4 regions of the Streptomyces sp. NPDC004065 genome follow, and region 2 is predicted to be linked to each of the others. Evidence: riboswitches for the same ligand, from Rfam matches in the RefSeq annotation. Region 2 holds a riboswitch; each other region holds the start of a gene.

Evidence for each region. A riboswitch is a leader RNA that binds a small molecule or an ion and turns the genes downstream of it on or off. The one in region 2 is predicted to bind cyclic di-AMP.
Region 1: another riboswitch for cyclic di-AMP. It lies ahead of ACI2LW_RS03270 (transglycosylase SLT domain-containing protein); the one in region 2 lies ahead of ACI2LW_RS12580 (M23 family metallopeptidase).
Region 3: another riboswitch for cyclic di-AMP. It lies ahead of ACI2LW_RS02310 (NlpC/P60 family protein); the one in region 2 lies ahead of ACI2LW_RS12580 (M23 family metallopeptidase).
Region 4: another riboswitch for cyclic di-AMP. It lies ahead of ACI2LW_RS05720 (peptidoglycan DD-metalloendopeptidase family protein); the one in region 2 lies ahead of ACI2LW_RS12580 (M23 family metallopeptidase).

Annotation. Positions count from the first base shown of each region.
Region 1 is NZ_JBJDQT010000001.1:724,339-726,530, reverse strand. It holds gene ACI2LW_RS03275 (Cof-type HAD-IIB family hydrolase) at 1-785, shown strand, start outside; gene ACI2LW_RS03270 (transglycosylase SLT domain-containing protein) at 822-1,304, opposite strand; cyclic di-AMP (ydaO/yuaA leader) riboswitch at 1,307-1,488, opposite strand; gene ACI2LW_RS03265 (polyprenyl synthetase family protein) at 2,126-2,192, shown strand, end outside.
Region 2 is NZ_JBJDQT010000008.1:198,757-200,948, reverse strand. It holds gene ACI2LW_RS12580 (M23 family metallopeptidase) at 132-1,166, opposite strand; cyclic di-AMP (ydaO/yuaA leader) riboswitch at 1,178-1,335, opposite strand; gene ACI2LW_RS12575 (PP2C family protein-serine/threonine phosphatase) at 1,600-2,192, opposite strand, start outside.
Region 3 is NZ_JBJDQT010000001.1:518,404-520,595, reverse strand. It holds gene ACI2LW_RS02310 (NlpC/P60 family protein) at 1-1,070, opposite strand, end outside; cyclic di-AMP (ydaO/yuaA leader) riboswitch at 1,078-1,251, opposite strand; gene pcrA (DNA helicase PcrA) at 1,475-2,192, shown strand, end outside.
Region 4 is NZ_JBJDQT010000002.1:400,345-402,536, forward strand. It holds gene ACI2LW_RS05720 (peptidoglycan DD-metalloendopeptidase family protein) at 1-917, opposite strand, end outside; cyclic di-AMP (ydaO/yuaA leader) riboswitch at 922-1,112, opposite strand; gene ACI2LW_RS05725 (tyrosine-protein phosphatase) at 1,525-2,192, shown strand, end outside.

The sequences.
Region 1 (2,192 bases), on a different contig from region 2:
CCCTCATCGCCACTGACCTGGACGGAACGCTGCTGCGCGCCGACGACACGGTGTCCGAACGGTCCCTCGCCGCGCTCGCGCGGGCGGCCGCGGCCGGTGCCCGGCACCTGGTGGTCACCGGCCGTCCGGCGCCGCGCGTACGGGAACTGCTCGGCGCCCTGGGCGCCACGGGGCTCGCGGTGTGCGGCCAGGGCGCGCAGCTCTACGACGCCGGCGCCGACCGCATGCTGTGGTCGGTCACGCTGGACCGGGAGCAGGCCGAGACCGCGCTCGGCAAGATCGAGGCCGAGGTGGGGGAGGTGTACGCCGCCGTGGACCAGGACGGGCTCGACGGGCTCACGCTCATCGAGCCGGGGTACCGCATGCCGCACCCGACGCTGCCCGCCGTGCGGGTCGAGCGGCGCGACGACCTGTGGCGCGCACCGATCAGCAAGGTGCTGCTGCGCCATCCCGTGCTGTCCGACGACGAGTTGGCGGCCGCCGCCCGCGGTGTGGTCGGGTCCCTGGTGTCGGTCACCATGTCGGGCCCGGGGACCGTCGAACTCCAGCCATGCGGGATCACCAAGGCGACCGGGCTGGCGCTCGCGGCCGCGCGTCTGGGGCTGGGCCGCGAGAGCGCCCTGGCGTTCGGGGACATGCCCAATGACATCCCCATGTTCCAGTGGGCCGCGCGGGGCGTCGCGATGGCCAACGCGCACCCCGAACTGAAGGCGGTGGCCGACGAGGTCACGACGTCGAACGAGGACGACGGCATCGCCGTCGTCCTCGAACGACTGTTCGCCTAGGGCCGCTTGTCAGGGCGCGGCCCCGGGCGGGGCCGGTCAGTAGGCGCCGAAGACGTTGTCGATCGAGCCGTACCGGGCGGCGGCGTAGTTGCAGGCGGCGGTGATGTTCGCGACCGGGTCGTAGATGTCCCACGAGGTGCCGGACACGTGGTACGCCTTGAAGGTCGGGTCGATGACCTGGAGCAGACCCTTGGAGGGAATGCCCTTGGCGGCGTTGGAGTCCCAGAGGTTGATGGCCCGCGGGTTGCCCGAGGACTCGCGCATCACGTTGCGGTGGATGCCGTTGTAGGTGCCCGGGATGCCCTTCTTCGCCATGAGCGCGAGGGAGGCCCGGATCCAGCCGTCGAGGTTGTTGGGGTAGCCGACGGTGGCGGCCGTCTTGGTCGCGGCCGGGGTGGCCGCGGCGGCGCTGGTCGCGCCGACGAGCGGCATGGCGAGAACGGCGGCACCCGTGCCGGCGACGGCGAGGGTGCGGATGAGACGAGCGGGACGGGTACGGCACAGGCCGAGTGCAGACATGGTCTTCCTCTCCGCCGCCTGCGAGGTGAGCTGTCGGGTTCGGGCGGGGAGGTGCCCGGCCGCGTCCCTGGGGACGCGACTTCACCCCGAGCCTTTCCGGACGGCGCACGGCACGGGTGTGCACCGGCCGGTCCAGCGGCTTACCTGGGTCCCCCGCTCCTGCCGTGAACGGTTCATTCGATGGGTTGTCGGGCGGCGGCAGGATTCGGCGTCCACCCGACGGCCCGGAACGTATGCGAGAGCACATGTCCGGAACAAGTGGCTGACGCACAGCTCGTCCCTATTGACCTTGATCAACCGTGTATGAGGCGCTTGATCCTTTGCGTTTGCCAAGGGTCAACTGGCTTGCGCGCAAAGGGTTGCGGAGGTGAGGGGATGAGGGTGGCGCCAGGGAGTGGGCGTGACCCAACTCACGGTTTGGCGTGCGGGAGAGCATTTACCGCCAACGGGAATTCGAGTGCTAATAGGGGTGAATCGGACTCCCGTATGTCCGGGAAAGGGAAACGGGGCCGGCGTGCGTGACAGTCGTCACGTCGCGCGGCCCGGTGGAGTGTTCGTACGTGTGTAGGTGTGGGTGTGTGTGCGAAGAGGGAGGGGAGGGAGAGGGAAGGGGAAGGATGGCCGGGGAGCGATAAGTCGATAAATATCTACTCATATAGGTTGATCAAAAACATATCGGCCGTGTTTCGATACCGCCTGGCCTGTATCGGTGGGCGCTGGTGGTGATCGAAAGGTGACCGGATACGCTGACTCGAGTGATGGCAGCGACCTATCGACAAACCGTGTAGCCGCAGCAGACACCAGCAGACAGGAGACCCCTCGTGACCGTCGTCGGGCCGTTCGGGCTGAGCGTGCGGGACCAGGCTCTCGAAGCCGATGTCCAGGCCG
Region 2 (2,192 bases):
ACACCCGCCGGAGGGGCCCATTCCGGTCGGGGCGCGTCCGGCCGCAAAGACTGCGCAAAAGCCGGCCACCCGGGGACGAGGAGGACGGGGAGGACGAGGAGGACGGGGAGGCGGGGTGGGCCGGGTGGGCCTCAGGGGGTGAGGCCCTTGCCGCGCAGCCACGCCATGGGGTCGACGCCGGTGGCCTGGCCGCCCGGGTGGACCTCCAGGTGCAGGTGCGGGCCGGTGACGTTGCCGGTGGCACCCACACGGCCGATGACCTCGCCCGTGGTCACCTTCTGGCCGACGCTGACGCTGATCGAGGACTGGTGGCAGAACCACAGCTCGGTGCCGTCGTCGAGGGTGAGGATCGTGCGGTAGCCGTAGGAGCCGGCCCAGCCGGCCTCGGTGATGGTGCCGCTGTGGATCGCCTTGATGAGGGTGCCGGTGGGCGCGGCGAAGTCCAGGCCGGTGTGGTAGCCGGAGGACCACATGGAGCCGGCCTCGCCGAAGGTGGAGGTGAGGGTGTACGAGGAGGTCGGCAGCGTGTACTGCTTGGCGAGCTCGGCCAGCCGGGCGGCCTCCTGCTTCCGCCTGGCCTCCTCCTCCGCCTTCTTCTTCGCGGCGGCGGCCTTGGCCTCGGCCTCCTTCTGCGCCTTGGCGGCGGCCTCCTCGGCCCGCTTGGCGGCGGCGGCCTCGGCGGCCGCCTCGGCCTTGGCGTCGCTCTGCACCTGCTGCTGCGCGGCCTGGGCCATGATGCGGTCGCGCAGCGCCTCGCCCGCGTCGGAGGTGCCCTGGGCGGTGTCGGCGGTGGTCACGCCGACGCTGCTGAGCGCCGTCGCGGACCCCTGCGTCTCGGCGTCGTGGGAGTCGTCGAAGAGGGTGCCGACGGAGGGCAGGTCCGGCATCGAAATGGACACCGGCGGCTTGCCCGTGTTGGCGCTGGCCATGCCGCCCGCGCCGACGGCGGCTATGACGCCGACACCGAGGACGGTGGAGCTGCGGGCGAGCCCGCCGCCGCGCTGCTTGCTGACGCGGTGCCGGCCGCGCGCCGGGCGGAGGGAGTCCTCGGTGGGGTTCCACTCCTCCCAGGGCCCCTCGTCGGCGCGCCGGGCGCCGTAGCCGAAGGTCTCGGTGCGCTGACTCGGCACGAACGGGGCTTCTGGGGCAGGCCGGTTGGACGCCACGCGGGCGTGCTCCTTTCCTTCCGTTTCGCCTACCGGGTTAGCTGACGGGTTCGGAGCAGGAAGGTCTCCTACGCGCGTCAACCTGCCGTGCCGTCACGGCGGATGACGCCCGATTCACCCCAATTCGGTGGTTCCCCGGCTCCCTTGCGGGATTCGACGCGTGCGCACGGAGCCGCCTCTTGTGACGGCTGGGACGACCGCGCTGCGTTATCGAACGTTAATAGACCCGGGGTGCCGATTCCAAGCCGTTCGCCTTGATCATTAAACCTTTTTGGCCAGGACTTAGGGGCCGCGAGCGGCGAAAACCGGGCGAGTTGACAGGAATTCAACAGTGTCCGAGGCCGTCCGCGGCCCCGCCGGGGCGGCTCAGGACATGACGGTGTGTCAGTTGTTATGCGGAGCGAGACCGTCCGGTCACTCATCGTGACGGTGATCACGGCCGTCGTACGGCGAGCAGCGCCATGTCGTCGGTCATGCCGCCGCCGGAGTGCCGGCGCACTTCCGTCGCGACCGCGGCGACGAGGGCGTGGGGGTCGCGGAGGGTCCGTCCGGCCAGGCGCCGCTCGGGGTCGTAGAAGCGGCCGCGCGCGTCCCGGGCCTCGGACACGCCGTCGGTGTGCAGGAGCAGCGTGGCCCCGGCGGGGAAACCCGTCTCCTCGGCGCGGTCGGGCCAGGCGCCCAGGTCGCCCATGCCGAGCGGCAGCGCGGGGTCGGCCGCGAGCAGGGTGCGCAGGGCGCCGTCGGCGTGCAGCAGCAGCGGCGGTGGATGCCCGCGGTTGACGATCCGCACCGTCTGCCCCTCGCGCGGGATCTCGGCGAGGACCGCGGTGGTGAACCCCTCGACGGCGTCGGCCTCCTCGCGCCGGGCCCCCTCGCGGGCCAGCGCGCGCTCCAGCCGCTGCGCCACCGCCTCCAGCGTGGTCTCCTGCTCGGCGGCCTCCCGGAACGCCCCGATGAGCACGGCGACGGTGGCCACCGCCTCCATCCCCTTGCCGCGCACGTCCCCGACGACGAGCCGGACGCCGT
Region 3 (2,192 bases), on a different contig from region 2:
CGGGTGAGGTGGTCGTGCGCCGGGGGCGGGCTCAACGGGTCGTGCGCCGGCGGCTGGGGAAGAGGGGCGTGCGCCGGGGCATGGGCGAGCGGACCGGGGGCGGCGGGCCGGGGGGCCGGGGACTCGGCCTGGACGGTCCGCTGCTGGAGGGCGAGCGTCCGGAGCAGTGCGCGCGCGTCGGCCAGCTTCCTCTGGACGGCCGCCTTGGCCGCGCGGATGTCGTGCGGGGGCTGGGCGGGGGCGGTGACAGCGGCGGGTGCGGTGGGGGCCGTGACCCCCGTGTGCGGGGTGGCGGCAGCCTGCGAGGGCTGCGAGGGCTGCGAGGGCCGCGTGGTCGGTGGGGCCGGGGTGACCGGTGCGGTCCGGGCCGCCGTCGCCGGTGACTCGGGGAGCGTCGCGGGTGCCGCGTGCTCCTCCGGGGCCGTTGCCGCCGAGGGCCGGCGCCCGGCCGGGCCGGTGGTCAGGTTCGTGCGGCGTGCCGTCAGCCGGCTCAGGACCTGGGCCTGGTCGAAGTAGCCCTGCGGGGTGTTCGCGAGCAGCGCGGCGGCGTCCTCCGGCGCGTCGGCCGCGGGCCGGCCCTGCGCGGCGGTGAACGCGCTGAGCATCTCGCGGGCCCGGGTGAGCACGTCCGTGCGCTTGGGGGCGTCGTCGAAGAGACCGGACATCAGCCCTCGCTGCCTGCCGGTCCGTGCTCCGGCCGGCGCCCGACGGCTCCGGTCCGCGTCGGCCCGATCCGCCCCGTCGGCGTTCTCCGCCTTCTCGCTCCGGCCGGCGTTCTCCGTCTTCGCGCTCCGGCCGGCCTTCTCGGTCGTCCGGCCCGTCCGCTGGGTCCTGCCGGTGTCGCCGGACCCGTACTCCGCCCGGCGGTAGAGGTCGTCGATCTTCTTCTCGACCTCCTCGACGCTCGGCCGGGCGCCGTGGCCGCCGTGGCCGCCGGGGTCGGCGGCCTCGGCGGACTGGGGGAAGAGGGCCACAGAGGTGAGGGCGGCCGTGGCCAGGGCGGGCGTGCCGAGGCCCGCTACGCGCGTAACAGCGGGGGCGGCGGGGCCCGTCTTGCGGTGCGACGCCAAGGGAGGCGACTCCTTCCATCGTCCGCCTGCCGGGTTAGCTGTCAGGTTCGGGCTGCTGGAAGGGTTGCCCTACGGTCCTCGCCGCGCGGGCGGCGTGCGGACCGATTCACCTCGGGGTCGGTGGGTCCCCGGCTCCGGGCCCGCACGGCGGTGCGGCAACCGGATTCGGCGGAGGCCGCGCGGCCCGGCGACGTTCACCGGTGGGGGTCGAGCGGCCCGACCGCACCGTAGCCAACTCGTGTGCCTTGTGTGAAGGTTGATGTGCGATATGCCCGATACGTTTTCGTGATCTGGTGTTCCGCGGCGTGCTGCCGTGACGGGGCGGCTGCGCGCTGTGAGCGGAACCGGCCGGGTTTCCGGGGCGGCCACGGGATGTCGGTGGGGCGCCCTAGACTCGTAGAGCGATGAGCAGCCTCTTTGACGACAGCTTCCTGGCGGACCTCCAGGCCCCCCGCGGCCACGAGGAGGAGCCCCCGCCGCCACCCGAGGACGATCATGCGCCGGAGCCGGTTCCGGACGATCTGTTCGGGGGGAAGTTCGACGTGCCCCCGGACCGGGACGCGTACTACCGCGACGGCGCCCACCGTCCGGTGGCGGACCCGGCCGCGCTTCTCGAGGGGCTGAACGACAACCAGCGCGCCGCCGTCGTGCACTCCGGCTCCCCGCTGCTCATCGTGGCCGGCGCCGGCTCCGGCAAGACCCGGGTGCTCACGCACCGTATCGCCCACCTGCTGGCCGAGCGGGGCGTGCACCCCGGCCAGATCCTGGCGATCACCTTCACGAACAAGGCCGCGGGCGAGATGAAGGAGCGCGTCGAGCAGCTCGTCGGCCCGCGTGCGAACGCCATGTGGGTGATGACCTTCCACAGCGCGTGCGTGCGCATCCTGCGCCGGGAGTCGAAGCGGCTCGGCTTCACCTCCTCCTTCTCGATCTACGACGCCGCCGACTCCAAGCGCCTGATGGCCCTGGTCTGCCGCGACCTGGACCTCGACCCCAAGCGCTACCCGCCGAAGTCCTTCAGCGCGAAGATCTCCAACCTGAAGAACGAGCTGATCGACGAGGAGGACTTCGCGGCCCAGGCCACCGACGGGTTCGAGAAGACCCTCGCCCAGGCCTACGCCC
Region 4 (2,192 bases), on a different contig from region 2:
GTGCGGATCTCGAAGTGCAGGTGCGGGCCGGTCACGTTGCCGGTGGCGCCGGACAGGCCGAGCTTCTGGCCCGCGGCCACGGCCTGCCCGGCCGAGACGGACAGCCGGGAGAGGTGGGCGTACTGGGCGTAGCGACCGTCGTGCAGTCTGACGACGACCTGGTTGCCGTAGGCGCCGCCCCAGCCCGCGGAGACGACCGTGCCGGCGGCCACGGCCTTGACAGGGGTGCCGGTCGGGACGACGAAGTCGACGCCGGTGTGGTAGCCGCTGGACCACATGCTGCCGGCGGTGTGGTAGGCGGTGCCGATGGCGGCGCCGGACACCGGGAGGGTGTAGCCGGTGGCGGTGGTCGCGGCGGCCTTGCCGGCGGTCCTGTCCGCGGCGCGGTCGGCGGCCGTGGCCCGCGGGGCCTGCTTCGCCTTGGACGCCTTGGAGGCCTTGGGGGTCTTGGGGGTGTGTGCGGGGGCGGACGCCCTGGAGGGGGCGGGCGCCGTGGACTCGGGCGCCCCGGTGGCGCCGGCCGGCGCGGAGCCGCCGTCCAGCCGCAGCCTCAGACCGGGGTGGATCAGCGAGGGGTCGTCGCCGACGGCCTGCCGGTTGTCCGCGTAGAGCTCCGGCCAGCCGCCGCGGACCTGCTGCCGCTCGGCGATCCGGGAGAGGCAGTCGCCGGGCCGGACGGTGTACGTCCGCACGGTCTGCGTGGGCGTCCGCACGGCCTCGGTGCGCGCCGCGTCCTGCTTCCCGGCCGTGGCGGCGGTGCGGACGGCGGTGTCCGGCGCGGACTTCGCGGGCGCCGCGTGGGCGCCGGCGGCCCCGATGAGCGGCAGGGCCAGTGCGGCGCCGCCGGTGCCGGCGGCGGCTATGGAGCGGGTCAGGCGCTGGGTCTTCGGTCGTCGGTGCTTACCCTTCGCGGGCATGGCGGCTTCCTCTCCGGCGCCTGCGAGGTGAGCTGTCGGGTTCGGGCTGGAGCTGCCCGGCCGCCTTCTCGCGGCTTCACCCCTGGCCTGTTCCGGGAACCGGAGCAGGCCGTCCTGCGTGTGGGTCCCCCGCTCCTGCCGTGCACGGGTGAGTTCCGGGTTCCGGACGGCGGCAGGATTCGGCGTCCGTCCGGATGGGTGTGGAAGGTAGGCGAGCCGGACGCGCGTGGACAAGCAGTTGATTCCGGTTGTAGTCGTTCCGCATGATCCGTCGCCGTCGATTCCGGTCACCCAGCGTGAAACCGGACGGCCACCGCTTCGTCAACACGCTGCGGAACCGCTCGGATTACGTGGGCATGGCGAGTGACGGACCGTCATCACTATGACGCTGCTCACGCACGGATCGCCAGATCACCGCATTCCGGATCGAGTTCGAACGAAATCGTCTATCCGGACAGATGCAGCGAATCCGGTCGAGTGGGAGACGAGTGGGGGAACCGGGGCGGCGGCCTGTGGACAACTCGTTGCCCCAGGACGCCGTGTCGTATCGTCGACATCGCGCCCGCCGACGAGCCGTGAAGGCGGGGCCGACTGGGAGGAGCCCCCCGTGACGCAGCAGGTCCCGTCGACCGAGCCCGAGCTGGCCGGAGTGCGCAACTTCCGCGACGTGGGCGGGCTCCCCACCGTGGACGGCCGGCGGGTGCGGCACGGCGTGCTGTTCCGCAGCGGGCACCTCGCGCACGCGACCGCCGAGGACGCGGCGTTCCTGTCCTCGCTGGGCCTGCACACGATCTTCGACTTCCGCAACGCGGCGGACCAGCGGCTGGAGGGGCCGGACGTCGAGCTGCCCGGCGTGCGCAATGTGAACCTGCCGCTGAGCGACCCCGCGGACGGCGCGGAGTTCTGGAAGATGGTGCGCGACGGCGACCTCGAGCAGCTGCGCTCGATCCTGGCCGACGGCAAGGGCGCGGACCGGATGATCGCCTCCTACCGCATGATCATCACCCAGCGCACCGCCGAGCACTCCCGGGTGCTGCACGAGATCGCCGGGGACAGCGTCCCCACCCTGATGCACTGCGCGGCCGGCAAGGACCGCGCGGGCCTGTCGGTCGCGGTGACCCTGCTGGCGCTGGGCGTGGAGCGCGACGCGATCGTCGCCGACTACCTGGAGTCCAACGCCAAGCACCGCCGCTACCGGGTGCACCGCAGCAGCACCGCGGCCTCGGCCTACTGCCCCGAGGTGATGGAGCTGCTCAGTCCGCTCTTCGACGCGCG